DNA from 3 places in the Paenibacillus guangzhouensis genome. Region 3 is predicted to be linked to each of the others. Evidence: riboswitches for the same ligand, from Rfam matches in the RefSeq annotation. Region 3 holds a riboswitch; each other region holds the start of a gene.
The links. A riboswitch is a leader RNA that binds a small molecule or an ion and turns the genes downstream of it on or off. The one in region 3 is predicted to bind cyclic di-AMP.

Region 1 (10,352 bases), 270 kb from region 3:
GCGTTCCGGTCTCACAATCTCACGGAACACAATTTGATTTGGAAAGTCAACGCCACCCGGTCCGTGCATCACGAACCTCCACACGCCTCCAGTCCGTAATTCGTACTCCTGTACCGTAATATGAAATCCAGTCGGCCCCCACCAATGCACGAGATGCTCTGGCTTCGTCCATACTTCCCAGACCAGATCGCGCGGCGCGTTGAACGACCGGTTCAACACGATTTGACGATCCTCAATATTATCTACGTTCTGATCCACACCGATCTCACGCATTTGAACATACCTCCATTATGTAGATGATGTTTCATCGGATTGAGGCTTCTTGTTGTGCTGCAGCACTTGCAAATATGCATCTAACCGGTCAAATCGATCCTCCCACAATTGTCGATAAGATGCCAGCCATTCGTCGATTTCCTGAAATGGTTCTTGACGCAGCTTGTATATTCTACGATTGGCATCTGCAATCACCTCTACGATCCCGGCATCCAGAAGTACGCGTAGATGCTTCGAGGCTTGTGGCTGTCGAATCGCTAGGCGTTCGCTGATCTCTCCTACGGTCAGAGAACCAGATTGCAGCAGTTCGACGATTTGAAATCGGCTCGGTTCAGCTAGAGCACTGAATATGCTTGCTTTCATGGATGAACCCGCTTCCTTCCTAAATACACTTTCTTGCTATAATGAATATAACATTTTCCGAATATTCCTGTAAAGGAATATAATTGAAATAAGACGATTCTTGTACCTCTTAGAGCGCATTCATGACTTTAACAATATACTTAGCATCTTCCCCCACGCCGCCGATAAGCGCTGAACCTCTCTCATGCTGCCACGGCAGTCCCACGTAAAATAACCCGGTTACTGGCGAGACGCCACGTCGATGTCTGGGCATTCCCTCATCATTCAACGCACCTGGAAGATGCATATAGCTATAGTCGGATCGGAACCCTGTCGCCCAGATGATATTACGTACAATGACTTGACTACCATCTATGAAGGTGACGGCATCCTGATGGAACCCCGTCGTTCTCGGCTGCAAGTGAATTCGACCTTCCCGTATGCCCCGCTTCAGTTCCATGCCGAAGATCGGATCGCCTTGTCTGCGAATGAAGGCTCCGATCTTGCTGTCACGCGCAGAATGCAAGAGCCCTAGTCGATCGAACCACCAGAAGATGCTCTGACCAAGAAATTGCAGCGGAAAAAACTTCAACGCATGATTCGCCGATAAATATACTTGCCTATCTTTGGACAATTCGACTGCAATTTGCGCTCCAGAGTTCCCAGCTCCGACGACTAGAACGGGTCCTTCCTGCAAGATCGATGGATTCGTGTAAGCCGCTGTGTGCGTCTGGAATATTGATTGCGGCACCTGACAAGCGATCTCGGGAAGGAACGGCTTCTGGAACGGTCCCGTCGCTATGATCACTTGTTTCGCGATGTATTCTACCGCAGCCGTGCGGATATGGAACGATTCCCCCATCTTTGATATTCCAAGAATCTCTGTATTGAGCTGTACTGGCAAGCTCATGGATTCCGCATACCGTTCCATATAATCTGCAATTTCATTCTTCGTCGCGAATCCATTCGGATCGCCCTCCAGCCTTCGTCCAGGCAAGGCGCTGAACCATCTCGGCGTGAACAGAACCAAGGAATCATACCGATGTCGCCAGACATTGCCGATTCGGCGCTCCTTACTGATGATAAGAAAGGATTTCGCAGTATGTTTCAAATAATATCCTGCCGCTAACCCCGCTTGACCCCCACCGATGACCAGAATATCAATTTCTTCCATCATCTTGTTATCTCCTTTGAATAGCGCTCTTTTACATGCGTATATGAGCATATTATCATATATAGAATACTACAGTGTCAATAGGTAGGTCCATTGCCATCTGAGTGCTACTAACTACACAAAAAAGCCGCCTTGATGTCAAGGCAGCTCTCAGAACGATTCAATTATTTCTTCAAATGATAAGGTACCGTCGTAATGATCACATTGCGTCGGAAGAGCAAATGGGCACGGATCAGCAAGCTCGACTGATTGTGAAGAAAATTATGCCAACCCTTCTTCGGAATGAACTGTGGGATAATGACGGTCACTTGATAATTCGATTCGCTCGCTTTCCGTTGAACGGTATCAATAAATTTCGTTAACGGATTAATGATACTGCGATAGGGTGAATGCAACGTGACAAGTCTGACATCCGGCTGCCATTTATTCCACTTCTCCTCGAAGATTTGTTCGCCTTCCCGCTCAAAAGGCACATGAACCGCGATCAGTTGATACGGTTTCAACGATTTCGCATAGTTCAGCGAGTTCTCAACGGCATGGGTGATGCCGGCTACTGGAACAATGATGACATTCCCCTCGATCGGTGGCGCAGGCTCACAATCCGTAATGCGCAGCTGCTCGCCAACTGCATCATAGTGCTTACGAATTTGATGGAAGAGCGCAATGATTAACGGCAAGAAGATGAGTACGGACCATATTTGCGAGAACTTCGTAATGAAGAATACTAAAGTAACGACTAAACTGATCGTTGCGCCGGTCGTATTAATGATGAACTTCGTTACCCAACCCTTCGGCTTCTCACGAAGCCATTTCAACAGCATCCCGGTCTGAGATAGTGTGAACGGAATGAACACCCCGACAGCATAGAGCGGAATTAGCTGCTCCGTCTTCCCTTCGAAGGCTACAATCAAGATGATGGACATGACGGCCAAGAAAATAATCCCATTCGAATATCCTAAGCGATCGCCGCGCATCGTGAACATTCTTGGAATGAACTTATCTTTCGCCAGATTCACAGCAAGCAGCGGGAATGCGGAATATCCGGTATTGGCGGCAAGAATCAAGATAAGCGCCGTCGTGCCTTGAATGAAGAAGTACATAAAGTTCCGTCCGAAGGTCATCTCAGCAATCTGGGAGACAACCGTAACCTCTTCTTTCGGAGCAATGCCGTAATAATAAGCCAAGAAAATAATGCCCGAGAATAATAACGCGAGCAGCGTTCCCATCGCAATTAATGTCTTTGCTGCGTTATTCGGCGCCGGATCCTTGAAGTTAGGTATCGCGTTCGAGATCGCCTCTACCCCTGTTAACGCAGAACTACCTGATGCGAATGCTCTTAAGAGCAGGAACAAGCTGATTCCAGCCACGGGTGTTCCGAGCGATGTATGCAGCTCAGGCGATATTTGACCGGTTAGAATTTTGTAAATCCCTACACCCGATAGGATGAATAAGGCAAGGACGAACAGATACACCGGATAAGCCAGGATCGACGCCGATTCTGTGACGCCTCGTAAGTTCAAGATCGTAATAAATACGACGAATAGGATCGCAATGCCTACGTTATGTTCGTGCAGACTTGGAAAAGCAGACGTAATCGCATCGGTCCCAGCCGATACACTCACGGCCACGGTCAGAATATAATCAACAAGAAGAGATCCGCCTGCGACCAAGCCCGGGTACATACCCAAATTTTCTTTGGATACGACGTAAGCTCCGCCACCATGCGGATAAGCGAATATTATTTGCCGATAGGATAAGATAAGTGCTGTCAATAGAATTAATACGCCAATACCAATGGGGATGGAGTACCAGAAAGCTGCAGTGCTGATGGTAACCAGAACGAGCAATATTTGCTCAGGTCCATAGGCAACGGAAGATAACGCATCAGAAGATAAGATAGCTAATGCTTTGGTCTTGTTGATTTTCTGCTCTCCTAACTCCGTTGACTTCAGTGGTCTACCAATTAATAATCGTTTGATAATGGATAACATCGTGAATCTTGCTCCCCTTTTGGTTAATACATAGATGTGATTATGAAGCTATAATCCCTTGTTTCGCACGCTTTTATCCATAACAGCAACCTACCCCCAAACCGCTAATTATGTTTTTTGGCAATAAAAAACCACAGAGGCTTGAACCTCCGTGGTCATATTGACATGATCACAGTATTCATATCCCCTCTCTTACGACGCTTACGAGGTTAGCTGTCGGATTCGGATGGCGAGAGTCACCCTACTGCATGCCTGCAGATTCACCCCATGTGATGGACTTTCATGTTCATCACGTTGGTTCCCCCGTTTTCCCTTCTGGAAAACTCAGCGAATATGAGAATATAGTTGAACGATATTTTGTGCTATGCGCATTTCCAAGATTGAATATTACGCCTTTCTGTTCTCCTTGTAAAATGCTAAAAAGTTGGTTGCAAAGAATAATTCAGACGATTCATCACCAAGTAAACGCTTACTTGATTCTTACTCTTTTATTATCTATTTCACACGCAAGTTCTCTTTGATTTTTATCAAAAGTCCTCTTCCGTCAAGTCATAGTTAACCGTCATCGCAACTTTACTCCCCGCTGCCGCAGCAATTACAACCTGAGAAGGTCTCACATAAGCCGCATCTCCAGCCGCATACAACCCTGCTACGGAACTTCTCCCTGCTGCATCCGTTCGAATTCCACCTTGCTCCGTCACCTCATAACCGAGTTGTTCGCGGAATGTTGCTTTATTCACGAACGTGGGACTAACGAATCCGCCACGGCGCTCAATCCAACTCCCATCCGTGAAAGAAACACGTTCTAGCTGTCCGTGCTGTCCTTCAAAGGCTGCAATAGGTGTCTGAATCACCCGGATCCCTCTAGACATCAGGAGGTCTTGCTGCTCATCGGATAATATCGTGCGGCCATTCGTGCTTACGATTAGATCTTCGCTCCAGTTATATAGCAATTTAGCGGTATGGAAGATGCCAGCATCCTCAGATATGGCGATCAGAGGCTGATCACGCATCTCCCATGCGTCGCAATATGGGCAGTTAAATATGCTTTTCCCATAAAAATCGTGAAATCCTTCGATAGCGGGGAAGATCTCCTTCAGTCCCGTTGCGATGATCACCTTGCGCGCCTGCAACTGGTTGCCGGAAGACATAACAATGTCGAATCCCTGCCCTGCTGCATGAACATCGGTTACATCAAGCTGCCAATGGTGCACAGACGGATAGCGCAGTACTTCTTCATAGGCCACTCGTCTGAACTCAGCTGGCGCGACATTGTCCCTTGTAATAAATCCATGCGAAGCATGGGTAACGCTATTCCTCGGCTGGTTGTTATCCAGCAGCGCGACACGTCTCCTTGCTCTCCCTAACACTAGCGCCGCATTAAGACCTGCAGGTCCTCCGCCTATAATGGCACAATCATACATCATTAGACTCATCCTTTCTTATATCATCGTTATTAAAGATATATTATGTCTATAATAATCCCAAAAAATAACGATGTCTTACTCAGACAACGTTATTGCTCGGGCAATCTCGAAGAGTTTCCTACGGCGAAGCTCCTGCTCCATCGCTCCTTCAGCAGATACCATCACTTTCTGGATTTCGCATTCTGTATCGTCATGAAGCCCGCAGTGGAACAAGGATGCCGTTCCTTCGATCGCATGAATGACATCAAGGAATGAGATCTCTTCCTTCTTCGCTTTAAGCCGATACCCTCCATTCGCACCGGAAGCCGATTCAATCAACCCTGCCTTAACCAGCTTGGTCAAAATCTTCGACAGGTACGTCGATGAGACGCCCTGCCTATCCGCGAGCTGCGATACACCAACTGGTTTGCCTGGAGCGACAGATATCAACAGCAGCATCGTATGCAGCGCATAGTTCGTTGCCTTGGAGAACTTCATCTTCACACCTCGAATCATAGACTATATCTATCTACAATAACCCTAAAATGAAGATTCGTCAAGATTTGCCGAACTTTACGAGTTTTGATTTTGAACGGTGTTGTCCTGTGATGATGTCTTAACTCAGCATTCCGATGATCGTCCCCCCAACCGCTCCTGCCACGACCACGACCCATGGCGGCAGCTTCCAGAAGACGAGCAACAAGAACAACAGTGATGTGAAGGCAAAATCAACAGGCGTAAGAATGGCCGTCGTCCAGAGCGGATGATATAACGCTGCGAGCAAAATACCGACAACCGCCGCATTGATGCCAATAAAAGCACCCTGCATCTTACGATTTTTACGAATCGTATTCCAGAATGGCAAGGTTCCTGCAATCAATAAAAACGCGGGCAGGAAGATCGCAACCGTTGCCAGCAGTGCTCCGCTTACCCCGCTTTTCATCGCACCTAAATAGCTGGCAAAGGTGAACAATGGACCGGGAACGGCCTGTGCCGCGCCATACCCTGCCAGGAAGTCAGCCTTCGTAATCCAGCCTGTCGGTACGACTTCACGTTCAAGCATTGGAAGGACAACATGTCCTCCTCCAAAAACAAGGGAGCCTGATCGATAGAAGCTATCAAATAGAGATAATCCATCAGCATTCACAATCGGCCTTAGGATAGGCAGAATTATGAGCAATCCGAAGAAGAGCATCAAGCAAATGATCGCTACGCTACGACGAATCGGGATGATGACATCTGTAATCATCGATTGCTCTGTTCTCTGGTAGAGCAGTATCCCCATGATACCTGCAGCAAGGATAATAACGATTTGACTCAGTGCAGTCTGCCATAGAAGTGCTGTCGCCATGGCGATGATCGCGATCGTTGCACGACTGCGGTCTGGCGTTAGCTTCTGCCCCATGCTCCATACGGCCTGTGCCACGATCGCTACAGCGACAAGCTTAAGACCGTGAATCCATCCGGCGTTGCCTACATCCAATCCCTGGATTAAGAAGGCGAAGAGCATCAACATGATAACGGATGGCAAGGTAAATCCAATCCAGGCTACGACTCCTCCGAGCAGGCCGCCTCGCACAAGGCCGATGCCCATGCCGACTTGGCTGCTGGCAGGCCCGGGCAACAACTGACACAATGCAACCAAGTCCGCATAGCTCCGTTCGTCCATCCATTGACGACGACGAACATATTCATCATGGAAGTAACCCAGATGCGCGATTGGCCCTCCAAATGAAGTCAAACCAAGCATCAATGACACCCCGAACACTTCAACCAACCTCTGTAATTTTGATGCTTGATCGTCGTTCCGCGGCGTTTGTTCTACTTCTTTCACGTGTTAATGACCCTCCTTAGCTGTGTAGAGCTTATATAGATATCATTATAGAAGGGAAATATTCGGGGATTGTTAACGTTTCACCTTTCAATTTTGTAAGGCGCATGTAAGTGAATCCAATAGTACCTTGATTCGGGTTGCCTTAAAATGTGGTGTAGTGGAATAGCTGGATTTACGCTGCTGCAAGAGGAGGACCAAGACATCATGAGAACTGGACTAACCGAAGAGCAAGTACGTTTACGAATCAAGCAAGGGCAAGTCAATAAGCAACCACAAGAACCATCCCGAACAATCTGGGAGATCATACGAACCCATTTATTTACAACGTTTAACTTCCTAAATGCGGTGCTAGCCATCGCCGTCTTGATTGCAGGATCCCCGAAAAATGCACTATTCGTTGGTGTGATCCTATTCAATACGTTTATAGGACTGTTCCAGGAATTACGAGCCAAGGCAACGTTAGAGAAACTGTCTGTTCTTCACGTTACACAGGTTCAAGTGTGTCGTAGCGCTCAGGACCGAGCCATCCCAGCAGAAGAACTGGTCATGGATGATATGATGATTCTGAAGCCTGGGGATCGCATCGCTGCAGATGCCATTGTGCTGTCTGATGGTTCACTTGAAGTAGACGAATCCCTGCTTACAGGTGAAGCGGACCCGATTGGCAAGCGTGAAGGATCGCAGATTCTAGCTGGGAGCTTCGTCGTGGCGGGCACGGGTTATGCGAAGGTCAGTAAGGTCGGTGCTGGCACCTATGCAGCGAAGCTCGCCAATGAGGCCAAACGCTTCAAACGGATTAATTCTGAACTGCAAGGCGCAGTAAATAAGCTGTTCAAGTTCATTATGTGGCTCGTCGTCCCCATCGGAGCCATGCTCATTCTGACACAATTGTTCTTTACCCATGCCACTTGGCAGGAAGCTGTCATTGCTGCTGTCTCCGGCATCGTAAGCATGGTTCCGGAAGGATTGGTATTATTAACTAGCGCAACCTTTGTTATGGCGATTGCCAAGCTTGCGAAGCATCATACGCTTGTACAGGAACTGCCTGCGACAGAGGTCCTCGCCCGGGTTGATGTCCTATGTCTTGATAAGACGGGCACCATTACGGAAGGAAATCTGGAGCTTGTGGATGTTGTCCTGCTGGATCATGATCCTGCGGAACGGGTGGATGCTGTATTATCTGGCATTGTGCATGCCTTGCCGAGTATGAATCCAACTCAAGATGCGATTCGGGAAAGGTATAATCAAGCATCTAGCCTTGATGTCATCGATAAAGTCCCCTTCTCCTCAGATAGAAAATGGAGCGGCGCCGCATTCGAATCTGAAGGTGCTTGGGTGCTTGGCGCTCCCGAGATGATCCTAAAAGATGATTATGCTCGAATCCAAAAGGATGTCGAGCGTGAAGCATCGCAAGGCAGACGCGTGCTCGTGCTTGCTCAAGTGGATCATGAAACATTTCAGAACGAGAGGATTCAAGGCGCTCGCGTTGCTGCCCTGCTGCTCATTGCGGATCGCATTCGGGAAGAGGCGCCAGAAGCCTTAGGTTATTTTGCGAAAGAAGGCGTAACGATCAAGGTGATATCAGGAGACAATCCGGTTACCGTTTCTGCAGTTGCGTCTCGAGCTGGTGTGTTTGGCGCGGAGAGGTACATCGATGCTAGAACATTGCCGGAAGATCCGGATCAATTGGCCAGCATCGCTGAAGCATATACGATATTCGGACGTGTGACGCCGCATCAAAAGAAATTACTCGTCCAAGCATTGCAGTCGCGAGGGCATACCGTAGCCATGACGGGGGATGGTGTCAATGATGTCCTCGCGCTCAAAGAGGCCGATTGCGGAATCGCAATGGCGAGCGGCTCGGATGCAGCCAAGGCGGTATCCCAACTCGTGCTGCTAACATCTGATTTTAGTGTACTGCCTAAGGTGGTCATGGAAGGACGGAAAATCATCAATAACTTGGAGAAAGTATCTGTTCTCTTCTTATCGAAGACGGTATACTCCATCTTATTATCCATCATCTTTACTTGTATTTTGATGCCTTACCCGATGATGCCAATCCATGTCACACTCATTGGTGGATTAATGATTGGAATTCCAGCGTTCTTCTTAGCGATGAGTTCGAACCATGCCCGTGTGCAGCCGGGATTCCTTCGAAGAGTCTTGCGATCGGCCATTCCCAATGCAGTCATCCTGACAAGCGTGACCCTTGCGATGTTCTTATATGCGCACAACAGCGGAGTGAGCACTGCGGAGGCCCGGACCCTTGCCGTTCTTGTCCTCGGGGGCGCCAGTGTCGTCGTGCTCACGCGAATCGCCAGACCGCTGAACGGCTACAAGATCCAATTGGTGATCGCTATGCTGATGTTGTTCACGGCAGCATTTGTAACCCCTTTGGGTAAAGAAATCTTCATGTTAACGACCGATACCTTATCCCATCTCATCCCTGCGTTCTCGTTGGTCTTCCTCACATGGCCGATGCTGTCACTGAGCAACCGCCTGGTGAGGCGAATCATATAGTTATTCGATACCAAGCTGAATACGGCGTGTCTGAGCAATCCCTTGCAGTCCTGTAGGGTCCTCTTGAACTTTATGATGAACGAACCGCTCTGCTGCTTCCGATGTCCGGAGCCGGAGCGGTTTTATTTCCATTCGAGTGAGCTCCAGCATCAGGTCAGCGATCGATTCAGGCGTTTGAGGCACAGCATTGCGTTTGGTGAAGCTATCGATATACGTCTGAACAATCGGCTTATATTCGTCATCCAGTACACCGCCTGTCTGAGCGACTTGATCCATTGCTGTCTGGACAAATTGCGTTGCAATGGCACCAGGCTCAATCAGAGTCACATCGATATTGAACAGAGGCTTGTAGTACGTGGCGAGACTTTCCAACAAACCTTCAACGGCAAATTTACTTGCGCAATAGATCTCGTTCAACGGTTGACCGACCAACCCGCCGACGCTGGAAGTCGCCACGATGTGTCCTGACTCCGCCTGGGTTAATAGAGGTAGTGCAGCACGAATCGTATGCATAACGCCATACACATTGGTGTCGAAGACGCTCTGTATTTGCTCGAATGAAGCTTGACCTAACGTTCGAATAAATCCAAATCCCGCATTACAGAATAATAGATCAATTCTTCCCTGCTCATCTGAAATTACGCGCATCGCGCGTTCAATCGAAGCAGGATCCACCACATCGATTTCCAGGAAATGCAGATTCTCCTCCGCTGCATATAAAGCCTGATCACGCTCCAAGTTCCGAGTTCCGGCATAGACGCTCCATCCGTTTTTGGCAAACGTTAACGCAGTCGCTAACCCGACACCAGATG
Region 2 (10,352 bases), 3.2 Mb from region 3:
CCTATTTTCATGCCTTGGATGGGCAAGTTGCTGTCGCCGCTGTTCCGCGCGAAGGAAGTGAATACGTACGCATCAGCATGACACAGCAGGAATTCATGCGTCTGCTGCTGCATGGGATTGACGAAACCGCTCTGGATGAGCAGCATTCGCTTGTGCTCGAAGCGCTATTTCCGAAGCAAAACACCGTTTTCTACCTGATGGATCGATTTTAACCGAAGAAAGGAGAAATAAGGATGAAAAAGATGATTTTCACCCTATGCCTGATTTTGTTCAGTTCTGCGTTCTTCACCATGGGAAGTGCAGACGTAAAGGCAGCTGAAGGTGCACAGATTACAATCAGCAGCCCATCGAACAGCGTGCGTATCGGGGATACGTTCAAGCTGCAAGTGAGCGGAGAAGGGTTCAATGATCTATTCGGCGTTGAGGTTGCGTTAACCTATGATGCCCAGGCGCTGAAGGTGCAAGGTGTTGCAGCTGGTGAGGCATACGATGCCTTCGATGCCTATACGATCAATGCCAGTGAGGGGAAGCTGTTCCTGCCGCTTGTAAGGAAGCAGTTGCAGTCTACCCCGCAGGCGACAGTCCGTCTAGCTGAGATTACATTCCTAGCGCAGCAAGTGAAAGACGCGGTGATCACAATCCAGAGTGTTAAAGCTGTGAGCAGCGAAAGGCTCATCAATGCCCAAGGATACAAAGATTTGAAATCGCTTACAACCGGGATGGGTGACGCGGTTACGGTTAAAATTGCAAAGCAGGACAGTACGGCGCCAGGGGGGACGCCAGGAGGGAACGGACCTAGTCAACCATCAACGCCGTCAACATCCACAAATCTGACTGAGCGTCTGAATGCCGTCTTGAAGGAAAAGGATGCGGTTCGGGCCGCAGAGATGCTGCAAGCGCTGCTGAACGGGATGACATCGGAGCCGGCCGCTGCGGATAAGGAAGCACTGCTGAAGGCTGCGGCATCGATTGTTAAGGATCTTTCCCAAGTTGCTGTGAGCCAAGATGGGACGGGAAAAGATGCGGTCTATGCCATTTCTGCGGACGATGTGCGTCAACGTGATGCGTTACTTCACAGCGTTCAAGCTTCACTGTCCAAATGGAATATGAATGCTCCACAAATCTCGCAGGCCCAGCTGAAGGCAGTAATGGTCTATACACTGGCTGGTCGGGATGCCAGCAAGCTCGGCGTATATCGATATAACGAGAATGCCGGAACATGGGAATATGTACGGGGAGCCGTTCATCAGATCGATGCCGCGACATTCACGATCGGTGTGAAGCAGGCGGGGAAATACCGTATCCAGGAATACGTCAAGACCTATACAGATACATCCCGTATTTATGAGGAGGCTCGGTATGCGATCGACGTATTAACGGCAAGACATATCGTGCAAGGCACATCGGAGACGTTATTCACTCCGGAGAGACCAGTGACCCGCGCCGAATTCTCCACCATGATCGTGAACGCGCTTGCCTTGGATCAGCTAGCTGCGCAAGGTGGCACGTCTGGGACCGCCTATGCTGACGTTGCAGCGGATGCGTGGTATTCCCCATCGATTAAGACGCTGCGTGAGCTTCATATCATCAACGGATTTGAAGATGGTACCTTCAGGCCGAATGATCAAGTGACGCGTGAGCAGATGGTTGTTATTGCGATGAATGCATGGAAGGCCTTGAAGCCTGTGCCGGACAGCACCTTGGGATCTGGCGAGAAGTTCGCGGATGACGCAGCAATCAGCGGCTGGGCGAAGGAAGCCGTGAGCAAGGCAAGAGGCATGAACCTCATATCGGGTACAGGACAGAACCAATTCATGCCGAAGCAGTCATCGAATCGAGCAGATACGTCTGTGTTCATTTGGAAGATGCTTCAGCAATTGAACTAAGGGAGGAGAATCACACATGATAGACTCCAAATATAAAAAGGTGCGCAAAATCGCATGTATGGCGATGTTAACGGTATTGCTGGCACTGCCGTCGTTCATGATGGCTCCCGGCCCGATTCAGGCTTCTACGTCGAATCAGGAACAGCCGACGGATGGGCAAGTGGGTGAATCTACCGATCCCCAGATCGATGAGTCAGGCAATACACCGGATGATGCGCAAGTTGTAGAAGATGGTGAAGCGGCTCCGCTAGTCGAGCTAGCAGAACAGGCTGCTTCGGTGACCCAGACGGTCTATACCAATATTCCTCTCACGAACCATGACTTTGAGACGCCGCTGAATACCAATGGAACGATCCCAGGCTGGAGCATGTTTTTCGCCGCGAATGAGGCAACTTCCCATGGAATCACACAGGATGTGCGGTATTACGGCAGTTCGAGCCTCAAGCTTGTCGATAAGTCCAATACACTTCCGATCTATTTGCAGAGCGATCCGCGCCGAGTCACGCCAGGCTATTCGTACAACGGTTCAGCGATGATTTATATCGCGCCAAATGCGGGGAATGCAGGCGGGGCCAGTCTCGTGCTACGGTTCTACGATGAGGCAGGCAAACAGGTCAATACTGATAAGGACGGGGAGAACATCGTTCATTTAAGAAAAGTCGGAGAGTGGACGCGGGTGACCGTCACGGGGATTGCCCCAGCCAATGCGGCATATGCAAGAATGGCGGCCTCGATCTCTAACTATTTTACGGCGGAATCCGGGGCATTTTATGACGATTTCACCTTAACTTCGCCACAGGAGGAGAAGGCCCCAGGCACCCTGCACTTGCAAATGCCGACAGGGATTATCGGCAGTCAGCTCCTTGAAGCGAAGGTGATGCTGAGCCGAGGGATTGACGTTCAGACGGCATCTGGAAGCTTGGCCTATGATCCGGCGGTGCTTACGGTGATAGATGTTGCTGTAGCCGATGATTTTAATACGGGCGGGGCGGCCGAGATGCATTGGAGTGCCCAAGATCCAGGTCTGCTCACCTTCGATGTGTCGAGACCAGCAGGCGCTACCGTGAGCGGCGACAAGCAAGTCTTGAATGTGACTTTCCGATTGTCAGGAGATGCGGAGACAGCAGATGTCACGCTGTTGCAAAGCTCCGGTGTGCAGGATACGGACGGGGTTCAGAATAACAAGATGTATGTCCGCGCTGCGGATGAACGATCAAGCGCCCATGTTCGCAGAGCATCGCTGGATGTGAACGGCGACGGCAAGGTCGATCTCTATGATGTGATGGCCGTAGCCAAGCTGACAGGCCAAATGGTGACCAATGAGAACTGGAAGTACGATATCAATAACGACGGCAGAGTGGATCGGTCGGATGTTGACATGCTGACCCATGCGATCTTGTCGAAGCTGCTGAATTCGAACGAAGGAGGGCACAGTCTATGAAACTGCGTGGTTGGAAGAACTGTTCGCTCGCCGTATTACTCATGGCAGCGCTGGGACTGAGCTTGTTCATGCCGCCTAGGGCGGATGCAGCAGCAGAACAAGGGAGTCCATTGTCCAAAATCAAGTTCGGCACGCCCGAAAATATGGGCTATCCGATTCGTACGGTTTCGATTAACGATGGCGTGATGGGGAAGGAAGACGGGAAGAACGTGCTGTACACCACCGCATCGACGACGCCGGCCGTATTTAACGTGATTGATGTGAAGAATAATCAGTTGATTCGCGATTTCGAGCTGGAAGGTGTAGCCCAGTCTTGGCGACATGTCATCGCACCGGATCAGACCGTCTATATCGGTGCCATCACTTCGTCAGGCACGGGCGAGCTCTGGAGCTATTCCCCGGTGACCAAGAAGGTGCAGAAGCTGAAGGTGCTCGGAAGCGAGAAATCCGTATGGTCCATGACGACCGATCCGGACGGCAATGTCTATATCGGGACCTACGATCATGGCAAGCTGTTCCGCTACAATCCGAAGACACAGGAGCTTAAGGATTATGGCAGCTTGCTGGCAGACCACAATTATATCCGTTCCATGGCGTATCACGACGGATACATTTATGCCGGCATGGCGCTGCCGTTCGAGGTTGTGAAGGTGAATGTGGCTACAGGAGCTTCGGAAGTCATCTCCGATGCGGTGCCGGGCATTCTCGGCGTCCCCCATGAAGATCTGGAATTCGCCTATGACATGGCTGTCGTGGACAAATACCTGTTCGTGAAGGCGAGCGGCAAAGCAGGCTTGATCATGGTGTACTTCAATCTGGAGACACAGCAGTGGGAAAATAAATCGATCGGCATCGATCCGGTAAGCGGCCGGGGTGTGATGAGCTACAACCAAATTCCCGTGGCTGACGGCAAAGCTTATGTTCCTGCGCACGGCGGCATTCTGGAAGTTGACCTCGGGACGCTTCAGACGAGAAATACCGGTATCAGCTTCGCGACGTCGCTCCGAGGAGCGGCTTGGATCGATATGGGGGACCCTGAGCTAACCCCGGATCGCACCATTGTTACGATTCAAGCGAACGGCAAATTGTCGGCGCTGGATGTGAAGAAAGGCATTCGTAAAGATATGCCGGGCGTCGCCGCCAAAGGCGGACCGCTTCCGATCCATAACATGGAGAAGGGAACGGACGGACGCCTCTACATGTCGGCTTATCCGGGCGGCGTCGGCGGTGTGTTCGATCCGAGAACGAAGCAATCTTCGAATTTCTTGATCGGGCAGGCGGAAGGCATCGTGTCGGTTGGCAATAAGGTCTACTACGGCATCTATCCTGGCGGATATATTTATGAGGTGGACATCTCCGGCGGCAAGATGAGCGAACCGAAGCAGCTGTTCCAGATCGGATCAGACCAAGATCGGCCTTACAAAATGGCGTATGCCGACGGCAAGCTGATCATCGGTACCATACCGGATTATGGGCAACTAGGCGGGGCGATAACGATTTACGATTTGGTGAGCGGAGAGAAGCAAGTCTACCGCAATCTGATCAAAGATCATAGCATTATTGGGCTCGCATACAAGGATGGCAAGATTTATGGCTCGACTACGAAATCGGGCGGATTGAACACGACAATGCCAGAGAGCAATCCAGAAGTGTTCGTCTTTGATATGGCGACAACAGAAATGACGATGCATAAAGAGCTTACCGGGCTAGCAGGGCTCGGCAAACATCGCATGATCAGCGGTCTGACCTTCGGGAAAGACGGATTGCTGTGGGGCGGTGTCGATGGTATCCTGTTTGCATTAAATCCGAATGATCTGTCGATTGCGAAACAGAAAAATATCTATCCGGATGTAAAGGATTACGGCATGTGGCGTCCATACTACTTCCGCTGGGGCGAGGATGGTCTCCTCTATGCCGGACTTGCGAATCGGATGACGGTAGTGGATCCAGACACGCTAGAGTATCGCTCGCTAACGCCAAGTAATTTCGAGATGAGCTTCATGACGCTGGCCAAGGATGCGGAAGGACAAGAGCAAATCTATTACACCGACGGCACGAAGCTGATGATGATTCCAATCTCCGCATCGACGAGCGTGAAGCTGCCGGTGCGTAACGGATGCTTCGAAGAGCCGCTCAAGCCAGATAACAGCATTCCGGGCTGGAGCAATGCTTATACGACAACGGTGACAGAATTTAGTCTCTCGAGCGAGCAGAGTTATTGCGGAGATCCGGGACAGAGCTTGAAGGTCGTAGACCAAGCGCAAGGTAGTGCGGGAACGGGCAGCTATCTCAGCGATCCAATCCCAGTCGTCCGCGGCGCTGAATATACGGCCGCTGCGAAGCTCTATATTGAGCAAGGACTCATTGAAGGGTCAAGAACCGATGATTCTGGCATCATACTCTATTTTTACGACAAATCCGGCAAGCAGATCAGTACAGTAGCAGGTACGGTTATTAAAGGCATGCCGCAAAAGCAATGGGTCGATATCTCTGCATCTGGTGTGGCTCCGGAGCAAGCAGCCTATGCGAGGATTGCTTTGTATTCGTCGGCATGGAACATGATGATCGGCTACTATGATCAAGTCACCTTCGAGGGACAATCGCCAGGCAGCTTGAAGTTGAAGGTTGATGGCCAAGTCGCTGTCGGGGAATCGTTCAAGGTTACCTTGCAGGCGCAAGATGTGACCGACTTGGCTGCCGTGCAGGCATCCTTGGCATTCGATCCGGCACTCTTCGAAGTCGTGGATGTGCAGATGGCTAGCAGCTTCGGTTCTGATTCCAACGCCTATCTCGGCTGGAACCAGGATCAGACGCACGGCAAGGTCAACATCATCGCTACGCTATTGGGAGCAAGGGCGCTTGGCGGCAGCGTGGACGTGGCACAGATTACGCTGAAGGCGAAGCAATTCGGAGATCCAGCGGAAATCGTGCTTACGAAGGAGTCGCTATTTGCCGACAAGAATGCAGATCTGACAAAGCTGTCTTACACGCTGCCTGCAGATGTGAAGCTTGGCGTACAGTTCGCGTACGATGTAGAAGACGTGAACCAAGACCATCAAGTGAACGCACAGGATGTCACGCTTGTTGCCCAGCAATTAGGCAAATCGCTGGAAGAAGGTAATCGCATGATGGATCTGAACGGCGATGGAAAAATCGATATCAGTGATTTGTCGCTGGTCGTATTGAAAACGCTGGAACAGAAGTAATAGGAACAAGGAATTTCTGAGCATCTCCTCTCGGTGAACGGTGTGCGACCACTGGCCGAGGGGAGATTTTTGTGTGCTGCAGAAGCAATCGAATCCAGGTAGTTAGCATACATGGAATTGGATTGATTTGGATAGATTCAGAGTATGGAAAAAAACGACAAACTTTTAAGCTAGCAGTGTGTATTCATCCTGAAATATGCGTGAACGTGATCTAACGAGCGAAAATAGGAGATTTCGAGAGATTCACCTCATTCATAACGCTTTCATGGTTATTTCCAGTATTTTCAGATTCTATTTACGCGATTTATTCGGTTTTACAAGTTGCAACGCGAGGAGTATGATACGATTCATGAACATTGCTGAGTCCTTGCATGAGCAAGGAGCGGGGGAACCAAATAAGTCATGAACCTGTTGTTCGTGTGAGAGCGAGCGCGGGTACATGTGGGGTGAATCCTGGGTACAACGGTACCGAGGTAGGGTGACTCTCACCATCCGAATCCGACAGCTAACCTCGTAAGCGAATGAGAGAGGATGAAGGAAAGTGTAGATGTATGCTGGCTGTAGCAGCGAAGGCGCTGCAGCTTCGATCATGCAATTCGAAATGAACATGTCTTTATCGCTGAGTCTTTGCTATAGCAAAGAGCGGGGGAACCAACGGTCGGCAGAGCTGACCATGGGGTGAATCCAAGGCACCGTCTTGTACGGCGCTAAGGTAGGGCGACTCTCTAGGCCCGAATCCGACAGCTAACCTCGTAAGCGTCTCGAGAGAGGCAACTTGAACGTATTCAATGCACAGGTGCATGGCGATTTGCCGTGTCCTTAATTGAAGCCGCGATGGATAACCTCCCCCGCAGGCTTCTTTTTTTATGCCCAAATAAGGAAGTTCAAAAGTTAACTCCTTATGACGAGGTGCTTCAAAGATGTTAATTCGACGTCGAATCTTGCGTTCACCCTCGAAGTCCGGTGCTCATTTAGGTTTCGCCTAAACTCCGCTCCTCCTTCTTCGGGTTCACGCAACCTTCTCGGTCCTAAGAAGCCAACTTTTGAACAACATCTGAACAGAACATGAAAACCTGAATTCTTGAAAAGGGAGAATGAACATGAACGTCCTTATGGATATATTGCAAATCGTGATTGTCATCGGGCTATTGCTCTTGATCGTGAAGCCGCTCGGGACTTATATCTATCATATTTTTTCGAATGAGCCGAATCGGTCGGATCGGATTTTCGGACCGGTGGAGAAGGGCATCTACTGGCTGATTGGGCTCAAGAACAAAGGCGACATGTCGTGGAAGCGATACGCGCTTAGTCTATTACTAACCAACCTCGTATTGACGCTCATCGGATTTGGGGTCTTACTCGTGCAGCGCTGGCTGCCGCTCAATCCGAACGGGATCGACAATATGGAGCCGACGTTATCTTTTAATACGATTATCAGCTTTATGACCAATACGAACTTACAGCATTACAGCGGGGAATCGGGTCTATCGTATTTCTCGCAAATGATCGTCATCATGATGATGATGTTCACCTCGGCGGCGACGGGAATTGTGGTGGCAATTGCCTTTATCCGCGGATTAACGAAGAAGGGCACAGGCCTTGGCAACTTCTTCACAGACTTCGTGAAGGCTCATACCCGGTTGCTGATTCCGATGGCGATCGTGATGACGCTGGTGCTCGTTGGACTGCAAGTGCCGCAGACGCTGAATGCGACGGTGGAAGCTCATACGATTGCAGGAGAGACGCAGCAGATCGCGGTCGGGCCAGTCGCTTCGCTCGAATCGATTAAGCATCTAGGGACGAACGGCGGGGGATTTTTCGGAGCGAACTCTTCGCATCCATTCGAGAATCCGAACCCGTTAACGAACGTGCTCGAAATGTTAATGATGTGGTGTATCCCAGCATCGCTGACGTATACGTACGGACGCTTCGCTCGGAATCAGAAGCAGGGCTGGATCGTGTTCGCGGTCATGGGCATTTTGTTCGCAGCGTTCCTAAGTCTTGTCTATGTCTCGGAGAGCAACGGCAATCCAGTCTTGAATTCGATCGGCGCCGATACGTCGCAGGGCAGCATGGAAGGGAAGGAAGCGCGATTCGGTATTGCGCAATCCGCTCTGTTCACAACTGTAACAACCTCGGCCACGACGGGGACGGTCAACAATATGCATGATACATTAACGCCGCTTGGCGGTCTCGTACCGATGTCGCTGATGATGCTGAACGTGGTGTTCGGCGGTGACGGCGTAGGGCTTGTCAACATGCTGATGTATGCGATCCTTGCGGTATTCTTGGCAGGCTTAATGGTCGGTCGTACGCCGGAGTTCTTGGGTCGCAAGATCGAACCGCATGAGATGAAGCTCATCGCGATTGCGATTCTGGCGCATCCGCTCATCATTCTCGGACCGACGGCGATTGCGTTTTTAACGGATCTCGGATCCGGCGCGATTACCAATCCTGGGTTCCACGGGATCTCGCAAGTGCTCTATGAATATACCTCCTCGGCAGCCAATAACGGCTCGGGCTTCGAAGGCTTGGCGGATAACACGCCGTTCTGGAATATCACAACTGGGATTGTCATGTTCCTCGGACGTTATGTCTCAATTGTGGCCTTGCTCGGCGTCGCAGGTTCACTCGTGCGCAAGAAATGGGTGCCTGAGACGATCGGGACATTCCGTACCGACAACAAGCTGTTCGCAGGGGTACTGCTCGGAACGGTCATTCTCATTGGCGCACTGACATTCCTGCCGGTGCTCGTCCTTGGACCGATTGCAGAGTACCTGACATTAGGGTAGAGATCATTTAACGAGGTGAAAGAACATGGATCAGACCATGAAACGAAAATCATTAATAACTTCAGATATTGTGAAATATGCGCTAGGCCAGAGCTTCGTCAAATTAAACCCACTGATCATGATCAAAAATCCGGTCATGTTCGTGGTCGAAGTAGGGACGTTCATCGTCCTGCTGTTAACCTTATTCCCGTCCTTATTCGGGGCGGAAGCGAATTTCGGTTTTAACTTAACGGTATTCATCGTCTTGTTGTTCACCGTGTTGTTCGCGAACTTCGCTGAAGCAATTGCGGAAGGACGCGGGAAAGCCCAGGCGAATGCGCTCAAGCAGACGAAGAGTGATGTGCTGGCGAATAAAGTACAGCCTGGCGGCGGCGTGAAGCAAGTGCCGGCAACCGAGCTCCGCAAAGGCGACATCGTCGTCGTATCGATGGGCGAGATGATCCCTGGAGACGGGGAAGTGATCGCGGGGCTGGCAACGGTCGACGAATCCGCGATTACCGGTGAATCTGCGCCAGTGATGAAGGAAGCGGGCGGCGACTTCAGTTCCGTCACAGGCGGTACACGTGTCGTCAGCGACCAGATTAAAGTGCGGATCACGAATGATCCGGGCGAATCGTTCCTCGATCGCATGATCTCCCTCGTGGAGGGAGCAGAACGTCAGAAGACGCCGAACGAAATTGCGCTGAATATTTTGCTCATTACATTGACCGTGATCTTCTTGATCGTTGTGGTGACACTAGCACCGATTGCAAAGTATGTCGGAGTCGACTTGGAAATTCCAGTGCTTATCTCCTTGTTAGTCTGCTTGATCCCGACTACAATCGGCGGGCTGTTGTCCGCAATCGGGATTGCAGGGATGGACCGGGTGACGCAGTTCAACGTACTCGCGATGTCCGGTAAGGCCGTTGAGGCAGCAGGGGACATCAACACGATGATTCTTGATAAAACCGGAACGATTACATTCGGGAATCGGATGGCGAGCGACATGGTGCCTGTCGGCAAAGCGACGGTCGAAGAAGTATCCCAG
Region 3 (10,352 bases):
AAAGGGGAAGTCGTTGTTGTGATCGGTCCGAGTGGATCGGGGAAAAGTACGTTTCTACGTTGCCTCAATCTGCTGGAAGTTCCTACGAAAGGAACGATTCATTTCGAAGGGGATGCAATCACAGATAAATCGCATAATATCAATGCCACGCGCGAGAAAATGGGCATGGTGTTCCAGCAATTTAATTTATTCCCGCATAAGACTGTCTTAGATAATATTACACTTGCACCAATAAAGGTATTGAAGAAGGACAAAGCTTCGGCAGAGCAAATTGCGCTCGATTTACTTCGCCAAGTTGGGCTTGAAGATAAGAAGCATGTCTATCCTTCGCAATTATCCGGTGGACAGAAGCAGCGTATCGCCATTGCCCGCGCACTCGCGATGCAGCCGCACGTGATGTTGTTCGATGAGCCGACATCAGCGCTCGATCCCGAAATGGTCGGGGAAGTGCTGGATGTAATGAAATCCCTTGCGGCACAAGGGATGACAATGGTCATCGTAACTCACGAGATGGGCTTTGCGCGAGAAGTTGGCGACCGCATCGTGTTCATGGATGGCGGGAAGATCGTCGAGGAAGGCGATCCGCAGACCGTATTCAGTGCACCGCAGCATCCGCGTACACAAGAATTTCTTAGCAAGGTACTCTAATCTAGAACCACATCATCCTTCGTCCCTGTCAGGGCGGAGGATTTTTTGTTAACCTAACGAAAGCTAATAATGCAGGTGTGGCGTGGATTCTTTGCTTAATTGTTGGTTAGGGGCCGAAGTTTAGGTATTGACAAAAAAAGTTTCCCTAGTACAATTTAGAGTATAGAACATTTGCATTGTCTCTGAATAAGATGTTGAAGTGGCCTATATTTTTTTAACCAAAAGTTGCACTAAGGAAAAATATTTTGTCCAATACACAATTGACATAGATAGATATGAGGAAAGTAGCACGAGCAGGATAGGAGTGATCGATATGGAGAACAATGTAGAAATGAAATCATTGAATAAACCATCATTTGCGAAGAAGTCATGGCGGCAGGAGCGGGATCAACCGTCATTGCCAGAAGTTCATCGTTCGATGAAAATACCTAAGAAAGGTTCATGGCTCAAGAAGTTTTTAGCTTTTGCAGGGCCAGGTTATCTGGTTGCGGTAGGGTATATGGATCCGGGGAACTGGGCGACGAGTATTGCCGGAGGTTCGATGTTCGGCTATACACTATTGTCCGTCATCTTCGTCTCGAACCTTATGGCGATGCTCTTGCAAGCACTCGCCGGCAAACTTGGGATCGTGACGGGTCGAGATCTTGCGCAAGCTTGCCGTGATCATTATACGAAGCCAGTGAATTTCGTCCTGTGGGTGCTCTGTGAACTGGCCATCGCAGCTTGTGATTTGGCTGAAGTCATCGGGGCCGCGATCGCGCTGAACTTGCTATTCGGGATACCTCTTGTATACGGTGTATTAATTACGGCAGTCGACGTTCTCATCGTGCTGTTCCTACAGAACAAAGGGTTCCGATATATTGAGATATTGGTTATCGTCTTGATCGCGACCATCGGCGGTTGCTTCGCAGTAGAGTATTTCTTATCTAGACCTGACCTTGGCGGCATCGCACGCGGCTTTATTCCGAGCGCAGAGATCATTACGAACCCAACGATGTTGTATATCGGGATCGGGATTTTAGGGGCCACTGTGATGCCACATAACTTGTATTTGCACTCATCTATTGTACAGACGCGGAGCTTCGAGGAGAATTCTGCGGGGAAACGTCAAGCGATTAAATATGCAACATGGGATTCATCCATTGCACTATTGTTCGCACTGTTCATTAATGCTTCCATTCTTATTATCGCAGCCGCAACGTTCCATGAGGCGGGGATGACGAGTATTGCGGATATTGGAGATGCCTATCATATGTTAACGCCGCTGCTCGGCACAACGCTTGGTAGTATCGTCTTTGGGGTTGCGCTCTTAGCATCAGGACAGAACTCAACATTAACAGGTACCTTAGCGGGGCAGATCGTCATGGAAGGCTTCCTGAATATACGACTTAAGCCTTGGCTGCGCAGATTAATTACACGGATGATCGCGATTATTCCAGCGGTGATCGTAACCATCATGTATGGTGAGAAGGGTGTCAGCGATTTGCTTATCTTAAGTCAAGTCATTCTATCGCTTCAACTATCCTTTGCTGTCGTACCTCTCGTGAAATTCACAAGCGACCCTGCCAAAATGGGGGAATTCGTCAACAAACCATGGATGAAATGGACGGCATGGTTCGTAACGATCGTAATCATTATCTTGAATGCGTATCTACTGTACAGCACATTTTTCGGTTAATTAAACGTTATTTTTAGCTGAGGAAGACCTATTCGAATCGAGTCCAGCACTCGGTGAATAGGTCTTTTTGTTGTAATTGTATCAAAAAATTAATCACAAAAAACGCTGATATACCGCATGGTTGAGCGATTTGTCAAAAATTGCTTGCGCACTGGTTACAAAATTGTGATATATTGATTGAGCCGAAACTTCGATTGCTGAAGTGCGGGGGATGATTCACAGCTGAATGGATGAAGAACAAAATCCACAACAATCGATTCAGCTAGGGGTGAAACGCGTAAGCGTAGGGTTGTATCCTCAATCCAAACCCGACAACTAACCTCGTAGGCGTATGAAAAGGAGGAATTATGAAAATTTTTAATCTGAAGAAATTGTCCATTACGTTGATAACTGCATTCTTAGCTGTTCAATCGATTACTGTTGTTGCAGCAGCGCCTTACTACGCGAAAGACGGAGATACCTTCTTCAATATCGCAAAGGCGAATAACATCGATATGAATGATCTCATGAAGGCGAATCCGAACGTCGATCCACTCAATATCTATCAAGGATTAAAGATTGATTTTCCTGGAGCCAAAGAACAAAAAGCTGAGGTTGCCTCAGCACCGGCAGCAGCATCCGAACCGCTTGCAGCAGAAGCAAAAGCAGTTGCAAAATCTGCACCTGCGCCTACAGCAAAGAATGAGGAGAAGCCGGTAGAGAAACCAGAGCCGAAGAAAAAGGAAGCAACAGTGTCTGCCTTTGCATCATCAGATAATGTGGTCCATATTTCTGGCGAGCCTACAAGCTACAAGAAATCGATAAATGTGAAAGCGACAGCCTATACAGCTGCAGCAAGTGAAAATGGATCATGGGCAGGGAAAGATTATTTCGGTAATCAATTGAAGCACGGTACAATTGCGGTTGACCCGGACATGATTCCGCTTGGTACGAAAGTATTCGTAACAGGCTACTCATTTAACGGATTACCAGCAGGCGGATTTGTGGGTCGAGCGAATGACATTGGCGGCAGTATCAAAGGGAACCGTATTGATATCTTCGTCGATACGACACAATCGAGTGCGAGCAAGTTCGGTATTCAGAATGTAAAAGTATTTATACTTTCTTAATAGCGACAAACGCTTCCCATCCTTGAATAAGGATGAAGGAAGCGTTTTTTTGTTCTTCGTTTTATGAATTGCTCTTTCGGACATGGAACATATCTGTCAAGGTAACGAATTGATAACGTTTATTTTTCAGTCGTTCAATGACTCGTGGCAGAGCTTCCAGCGTCCCATTTAAGACCCCTCCAACATTCCCGCCTGCATGCTGCAGAATAATCGAACCCGGCCGTGTAGTCGTTAGGATATTGCTCATGACTCTCTGGGCACTTAGTCCTCGCCAATCTTGGGAATCGACATCCCAATTCACGATAATATACCCTTGGCTTCCAGCCCATCGCACTTGCTGCTCGTTGATTTCACCGTATGGAGGGCGAATGAATTTGGGGTGATACCCAATGATTCGATGCAATATCGCGTCCGTTCGCAAGATTTGCCGTTTGAATTTCACCATGGACACCTTCGTCAGCAAAGGGTGATTGTATGTATGGTTGCCGACGAGATGGCCTTCCCGCACCATCCGTCTTACGATATCGGGGTGCTTCTCGGCACGATAGCCCATCACGAAAAAAGTCGCTTTGACGTTATAGGCTTTGAGTACATCCAGCACTTTACCTGTGAACTCATCTGGCACATCATCGAACGTTAAGGATACACGTCTCGCATAGGACGAACCGTTATTTTTGAAGATGGCAGGGTATTTATGACGCAGTGATGACAAGGCACGGTAACTATCTTCTGCACGAGATCGGCGATTGGATTTGGTCCGCTCTGATTTCTTGCGATGCGAGACCGTCTGTCTCGTCGCATCCGGTTCGGACAACTTCTGCTTGGTCTCTGTCTCAGCCCCTTTGGAATGGAGTGTTACGGGGGATGTCTCTAGCACTTTCGGTAGCGGTGACGGATCAGAAGAATTTGAACAACCGCTACAGAGCATGATGAGGACTAGGAACAGTATACAACACGAACGCAAAGCGAATCCCCTCCCTTCAATACACTGTTTTGCACATTCGGAATCCGTCTCTTTGTTATGTCCTTTTCGATGGTGAATTATGCGAATGTTTCCAATCGAATCAAACGCATCGATGTGAACATTGTCACAGCTTCGGCAAGCGCCGCAAGGCATAGTATAAGAAGGCAAAACCCTGTTAAAAGGAGGGCGCATGTGAATACCGTTAAATCCAATGTGAAGATCGCAAAAGACGTATACCTGATGAAAATTGAAGGACATTTTGAGGGCCGAATGGGGCAGTTCTACATGCTTCGGGCATGGTCAGATTATCCCGTGTTATCCAGGCCGATCAGCATATATGATATCGGTGTGCAAGAGATCAGCTTCTTATATCATGTAGTTGGGGAAGGGACAGAACGTTTCAAGCAGCTTGAAGCGGGCGATCCGATCCAACTGGAAGGACCTTATGGGAACGGCTTCCCTGTAGTGCAAGGCAAGGTAGCGCTAGTCGGCGGGGGAATTGGGATCGCCCCGCTATACTTCGCAGCGAAGCAGCTGCAGCAACCGGACATTTATCTAGGATTCAGCCGAGAATCATATCTTGTCGATGAGTTTAGACCTTTCGCAGGCGAAGTCGTCTGTGATGTAGGCGGAATCATTGTCAATCAGATCGATTATACGAGGTATGACGCTGTGATCACGTGCGGACCGCATGTCATGATGAAAGCATTAACGGAACGTGCGCGTGGATCAGGGGCCAAAGTCTATGTCTCACTTGAGAAACGTATGGCGTGCGGCATTGGAGCATGTCTCGTATGCAGTGTCATTTGCCAAGGTGGTAACCGAAAAGCTTGTGTGGATGGTCCGGTATTCGCAGCGGAGGAGGTTCGATTTGATGCAGAACATGGCGTGTAAGGTTGCAGGCGTACATTTTAAAAATCCAATCGTAATGGCGTCAGGGACATTTGGGTTCGGCAAAGAATATGCGAAGCTCTATGATATTAATCGTCTAGGCGGGATATCCGGCAAAGGATTAACCCTCGCGCCAAAGGCAGGGAATCCCGGCGTACGAGTATGGGAGACCCCATCCGGCATGCTGAATAGCGTAGGACTTGAGAACCCGGGGATTGAATATTTCCTAAAGGAAGAAACGCCATACTGGGAGACGCTGGATACGGCAAGGATCGTGAATCTGGGCGGCGGCTGCATAGAGGATTACCGGATTGGTGCAGAACTAATTACAGCCCACGAGAAAAGGCTGAGAGAGGGAGGACGCTGTTCCATCGATATCATAGAACTCAATATCTCTTGCCCGAATGTGAAGGAAGGCGGGATTGCGTATGGCGTTCAGACGGAGACTGCGAGAGCGGTTGTACGCGAAGTTCGTCAGGCGACATCACTTCCACTCGTCGTCAAGTTGTCACCGAATGCGGAGAATATTGTTGAAATGGCCTACATGTGCGAGGTAGAAGGGGCGGATGGCATATCGCTCATTAACACGATATCGGGGATGAAGATCGATACACGGCTGCGCAAGAGCGTCTTCCACAATCTCTATGCCGGATTATCCGGGCCTGCGATTAAGCCGATCGCACTGCGCATGGTGCACCAAGTGGCACAGCATGTGAAGATTCCCATTATGGGGATGGGTGGAATCACAACAGCCAATGATGTCATCGAGTTCATTATGGCAGGAGCGTCCGTGATTCAGATCGGAACGTATAATTTCATGAACCCGCGTGCTGGAGAGCAGATGGCGGATGGCATTCTGAAATGGATGGAGCAGGAGAAGATCGTTTCGATGGATGAGATACGCGGGATCTTGTAGAATGTTATACCTTATGAACACAGGGAGAGTGGACTTCCCTGTGTTTTTTTAAAATTTTCGAAACCGGATTCCAAATGATGACGTAATACAGTAACATAAACATAATAACAGATCCATTGAGGAGGATTACCACATGTCTATTTTCAAAAGATTACGCGACCTTACCCTATCGAATGTCTATGCTCTCATTGAGAAAGCTGAAGATCCAGTAAAATTGACGGATCAATATATTCGCGATATGACAGAGGATCTGGAAGATGCAGAGAAGGCTGTTGCACAGCAAATCGCAATTGAGAAGAAATTCAAACAGCAATATGAAGAGCAAGTCGCGCTCGTGAAGAAGCGTGAAGAACAAGCGCACATGGCAGCACAAGCACAGAACATTGATCTTGCTCGCCGTGCACTGGAAGAGAAGAGATCTGCTGAGCAGAAAATGGATGAATTCAAGATTGGGTATGATCAGAATAAAGCGGCAGCGGATAACCTTCGCGGCAAGCTGGACGAAATGCGTAAGCAATTAACCGAAATGAAGAATAAACGCGAGACGTTGATTGCTCGTTACAATGCGGCAAAAGCACAAAATGAAATCAACAAAGCGATGACAGGGTTCGGTTCGGATACAGCAGCAGCGGGCCTCAAACGAATGGAAGAGAAAATGCTTCAAATGGAAGCCCAAGCTGAAGCAAGCAACGAAATGGCTTCCAAAGGCAAATCGCTCGATGATGAATTCGCAGCTTTGAACAAAGATAAAGCGGTTGATGATGAGCTTGCAGCCTTGATGAAACAATACGAAAATAAATAATATCGATCATGACGATTGAAGCGGGAAGGAAGGGGAACGTGAATAACGTTCTTCTTCCTTTCACAATGAATGGAACCTTTTTGGAGGAGGCTTAACATGACAATCGCAATTCAGGATATTCTGCGAATTCTTGTCTGGACGGGAATGGGCACCGTATTGCTCTGTGTCATCATGTTCGTGGACTCACTTTTTACACCGTATAAAGATATGGAAGAGATGAAGAAGGGGAATACAGCTGTCACCACCCGTTTCGTCATGAAGCTGTTAGCGCAAGGGTATATCCTGTCCTCATCCATCGCAAAGACAGACAGTCTCTGGGACGGGCTTGTCATATCGGTTGTATCCTTTATCATCCTGCTCGTACTCGAATGGCTCGTTCGCTTGGTATTGCGCGGAAGCTTCGGTCTGAAGCTGGATGAAGGCACGAAGGAAGGATTCATGCCGCATGCATTATTCGCAGGTTCCTTGCATATTGTGGGAGCGTTGATCATCTCTGCTTGTCTATAAATGAAATGATGGTATCTAAGATTGAAGGAGCGTAAGATATGAGTATATTCAATCGGATCAAGAACATACTAGCGAAGCCTGAGCCGCCCAAAGCGCAGCGAAGTATCCTTCAGCTGGGGCCTGGAGATGCAGTTGAAGTATCCTTGGTTACGTATCAGATTACAGGAAGAACGAATAACCGGCAGCGAAATGCCGTCGTCTTGACCTTGCAGGATGGGAATACCATTCGTTACCTCCATATTGAGGAGCGCGAGCAAGTCGTCTATGCATTATACGAGCCAATTGATGGCCGACTCGATGAGCCGGATGAAGTTCCGACCACGATCGAAATGGAAGATCGTACTTATTATATGGAAGAGCAGTATTCCGGCATGGTGCTCGTAACAGGCAAGACACCGTTCATGCAAGCGGGAGAGCAATATGTGTGGCAGTATCAATCGGATGATTATAAACTGCTGCGTATCGAATGGCAGAACGGTCGTTTCATGTTGTATGAGGGTGAGAAAGTGATCCCTGGCGATGTTCAGGTTCTGAGAGGAACGTAACTGCTATAATCAATAGTTCAAAAAGTCGGCTTTTCAGGAGCGTGAACCAAGTGTCGAAGTGGCTGCAGTATATCATCAAAAGTGTACTCGTCGTTGCGTTAATGGCTTCGGTTCTTACGGGATGTGGTTCTCCGAATGTGAGCGATACGTATCCGCTTGAGTCCGTGAATAAATCGGGCTCCGAGACCTCGTATATCTATCGTGCAGAAGGGAAGACCGTTCCGGTCGTAGCGGCGGAGCTGACGGATCAGCAGAAGCCGGAGCAGACATCGAAGGAAGATCCGGATCATATGTTCCTTGTCTATTCCGACAAGTGGATTCATGTGATGAAGGATGAGAAGAAACCTGAGGATTCGCTCATTGAGGTGGATTCGAAAGAGTATGTCCAGCGCAATTATAATCCGAGCTTCTTGGAAGCTTATCTTATAGGCAGTCTTGTAAGCGATCTATTTGATTCTTTCGGCGGCAAGAAATATGGGAACTACCGCGGCTATACGAGTTATGAGAAGTATAAGCCGAATACGCAATACCATAAGCCTAGCACGAGTGAGAAAAAAGCAATTCCTCCGATGACTGTAGAGCGGAAAGGCTCGATCTTCAAACGAGGAAGCTCAAGCAGCAGCTCATCGAAATCGGATGATTCCGGCGGATTCTTCAGCAAGAAGAAATCTTCTGGCAGTATATCCAAAAATAAGAGCAGCGGTTCGGGCTCATTCTTCTCCCCATCGAAATCAAAGGCGCCGAAGACGAAGTCAGGTACAGGCAAGATCTTCAAGCGAGGCAGGCGATAAGTTAGCGAGCTCGTTTCGCGATACACGGAAAAAACCTTTGCAACCCCGTTAAATCAGTGGGGCCAGCAAAGGTTTTTTGGCGTTTAGCAGGTGATTTATGTAATTCGACGTTCAATGGCATCCGACATCGTCTTATCGGTGAGATGCGCATAGACTTCGGTAGTCTCTGTGGAGGCGTGTCCAAGCTGCTCCTTTGTTTTGTAAATATCATTCTGTAAATAATAATCGGTGGCAAAAGAGTGGCGAAGCTTATGGATCGTCAAGTAAGGTTTTCCGAACCGCTTAGCATACTTGATAATCATTTCTTGCATCGCTCGTTTGGTCATGCGTTTGCCTTCCTGCTGTCCGTTCGGGATCGCGAGAAACATGGCCTTCTCCTTGCGCGGTGCGCTGTAACGTACGGGACGCATCTCCAGATAGGCAATAAGATCGCCTTTGGCTTCCTCACGGAAATAGACGGGCGCTTTGAAGGTCTCGTCGTGGTTCCCTTTACGGTAGACATAGACAAGTTTGTTCGCCAGATCAACATCTTCAATATTTAAGTTCACGACCTCGGATACCCGAAGTCCCGAGTTCAGAATCAGACTGGCGATGCATGCATCCCGCTGTTTGTTCAGTTCATACGCGTATAGTGCTTGCTTGTTCGTCGCAACATCCTGTCCATACCCTTCTTGGATATAGTGAATGAACGCATTCAGCTCATGATCCTCGAGCAGCTTCCCTTTGAGCTTTGATGCGGTATCCTTTGGTTTATGGATCCGTTTGATTTCTACTTTGGCCATAATATTACGCTTCAACAACGGATAGAACTGCTCATCCTCTGCAATTTGGCTCAGATAATGGAATAATGAACGAAGGGATGATAGTTTTCTCGATATCGTAATCTTCGCATTTGCATTTTCCTTGAAGGTCGATAGGAAGATGCGATAGTTCACAATGGATTCCATATGTAACACTTCAAGGTCTGTTAAGGATATATCTTTCATTTCTTGCGCTGTTGTAAGTCCTTCAGCCATAAGCCATGAGAAGAATATCTCATAGTCACGGGTATATTCCAAAAGTGTGGATGGCGACAGGTCCGGCAGCTTATAATCGATAAACTGCTGAACGTACCATGGGAATCGGTGCACCTTCTGGTCCAGATCTTGTCGGTCTTTCAACTTCTGGATGTTCAACAGATTCACTTCCTTTGATTCAGTCTCCTCATCATTATAGTGGATTTCGGTGGTTTATCCTAGGGTCGTCTGCTGCTCACTTGTTCGAATGGGACGGTTCCTGTACTCTAGAGAATAGATAAACGGATTAGAAAAGGAAGGATGGGCGCAGGATGACATTTCGTATTGGTATCATTGGATTAGGAGACATTGCACAAAAGGTATATTTGCCGCTGCTATCTGTCCATATAGAAGTGGAGATTGCGGGTGTGATGAGTACGACGCAAGGAACAGTTGATCGGGTGATGCATCAGTATCGCTTGCCTTTCGGCACAACCAGGCTTGAA

Region 1: linked by a shared signal. The riboswitch ahead of GCU39_RS10575 (APC family permease) and the one ahead of GCU39_RS11835 (3D domain-containing protein) in region 3 are both predicted to bind cyclic di-AMP.
Region 2: linked by a shared signal. The riboswitch ahead of kdpA (potassium-transporting ATPase subunit KdpA) and the one ahead of GCU39_RS11835 (3D domain-containing protein) in region 3 are both predicted to bind cyclic di-AMP.

What each region holds. Positions count from the first base shown of each region.
Region 1 covers NZ_CP045293.1:2,381,334-2,391,685, forward strand. The annotation lists gene GCU39_RS10560 (SRPBCC family protein) at 1-273, opposite strand, end outside; gene GCU39_RS10565 (ArsR/SmtB family transcription factor) at 289-636, opposite strand; gene GCU39_RS10570 (flavin-containing monooxygenase) at 746-1,792, opposite strand; gene GCU39_RS10575 (APC family permease) at 1,954-3,780, opposite strand; cyclic di-AMP (ydaO/yuaA leader) riboswitch at 3,963-4,120, opposite strand; gene GCU39_RS10580 (NAD(P)/FAD-dependent oxidoreductase) at 4,308-5,207, opposite strand; gene GCU39_RS10585 (Rrf2 family transcriptional regulator) at 5,283-5,684, opposite strand; gene chrA (chromate efflux transporter) at 5,803-6,936, opposite strand; gene GCU39_RS10595 (cation-translocating P-type ATPase) at 7,225-9,540, shown strand; gene GCU39_RS10600 (SDR family oxidoreductase) at 9,541-10,352, opposite strand, start outside.
Region 2 covers NZ_CP045293.1:6,348,007-6,358,358, forward strand. The annotation lists gene GCU39_RS28510 (GNAT family N-acetyltransferase) at 1-212, shown strand, start outside; gene GCU39_RS28515 (S-layer homology domain-containing protein) at 234-1,886, shown strand; gene GCU39_RS28520 (dockerin type I domain-containing protein) at 1,903-3,327, shown strand; gene GCU39_RS28525 (cohesin domain-containing protein) at 3,324-6,533, shown strand; cyclic di-AMP (ydaO/yuaA leader) riboswitch at 6,881-7,068, shown strand; cyclic di-AMP (ydaO/yuaA leader) riboswitch at 7,141-7,308, shown strand; gene kdpA (potassium-transporting ATPase subunit KdpA) at 7,646-9,325, shown strand; gene kdpB (potassium-transporting ATPase subunit KdpB) at 9,351-10,352, shown strand, end outside.
Region 3 covers NZ_CP045293.1:2,648,882-2,659,233, reverse strand. The annotation lists gene GCU39_RS11845 (amino acid ABC transporter ATP-binding protein) at 1-648, shown strand, start outside; gene GCU39_RS11840 (Nramp family divalent metal transporter) at 980-2,326, shown strand; cyclic di-AMP (ydaO/yuaA leader) riboswitch at 2,497-2,671, shown strand; gene GCU39_RS11835 (3D domain-containing protein) at 2,674-3,435, shown strand; gene GCU39_RS11830 (polysaccharide deacetylase family protein) at 3,497-4,312, opposite strand; gene GCU39_RS11825 (dihydroorotate dehydrogenase electron transfer subunit) at 4,592-5,293, shown strand; gene GCU39_RS11820 (dihydroorotate dehydrogenase) at 5,274-6,206, shown strand; gene GCU39_RS11815 (PspA/IM30 family protein) at 6,340-7,008, shown strand; gene GCU39_RS11810 (DUF350 domain-containing protein) at 7,111-7,515, shown strand; gene GCU39_RS11805 (DUF4178 domain-containing protein) at 7,554-8,060, shown strand; gene GCU39_RS11800 (DUF4247 domain-containing protein) at 8,111-8,851, shown strand; gene xerS (tyrosine recombinase XerS) at 8,947-10,026, opposite strand; gene GCU39_RS11790 (Gfo/Idh/MocA family protein) at 10,179-10,352, shown strand, end outside.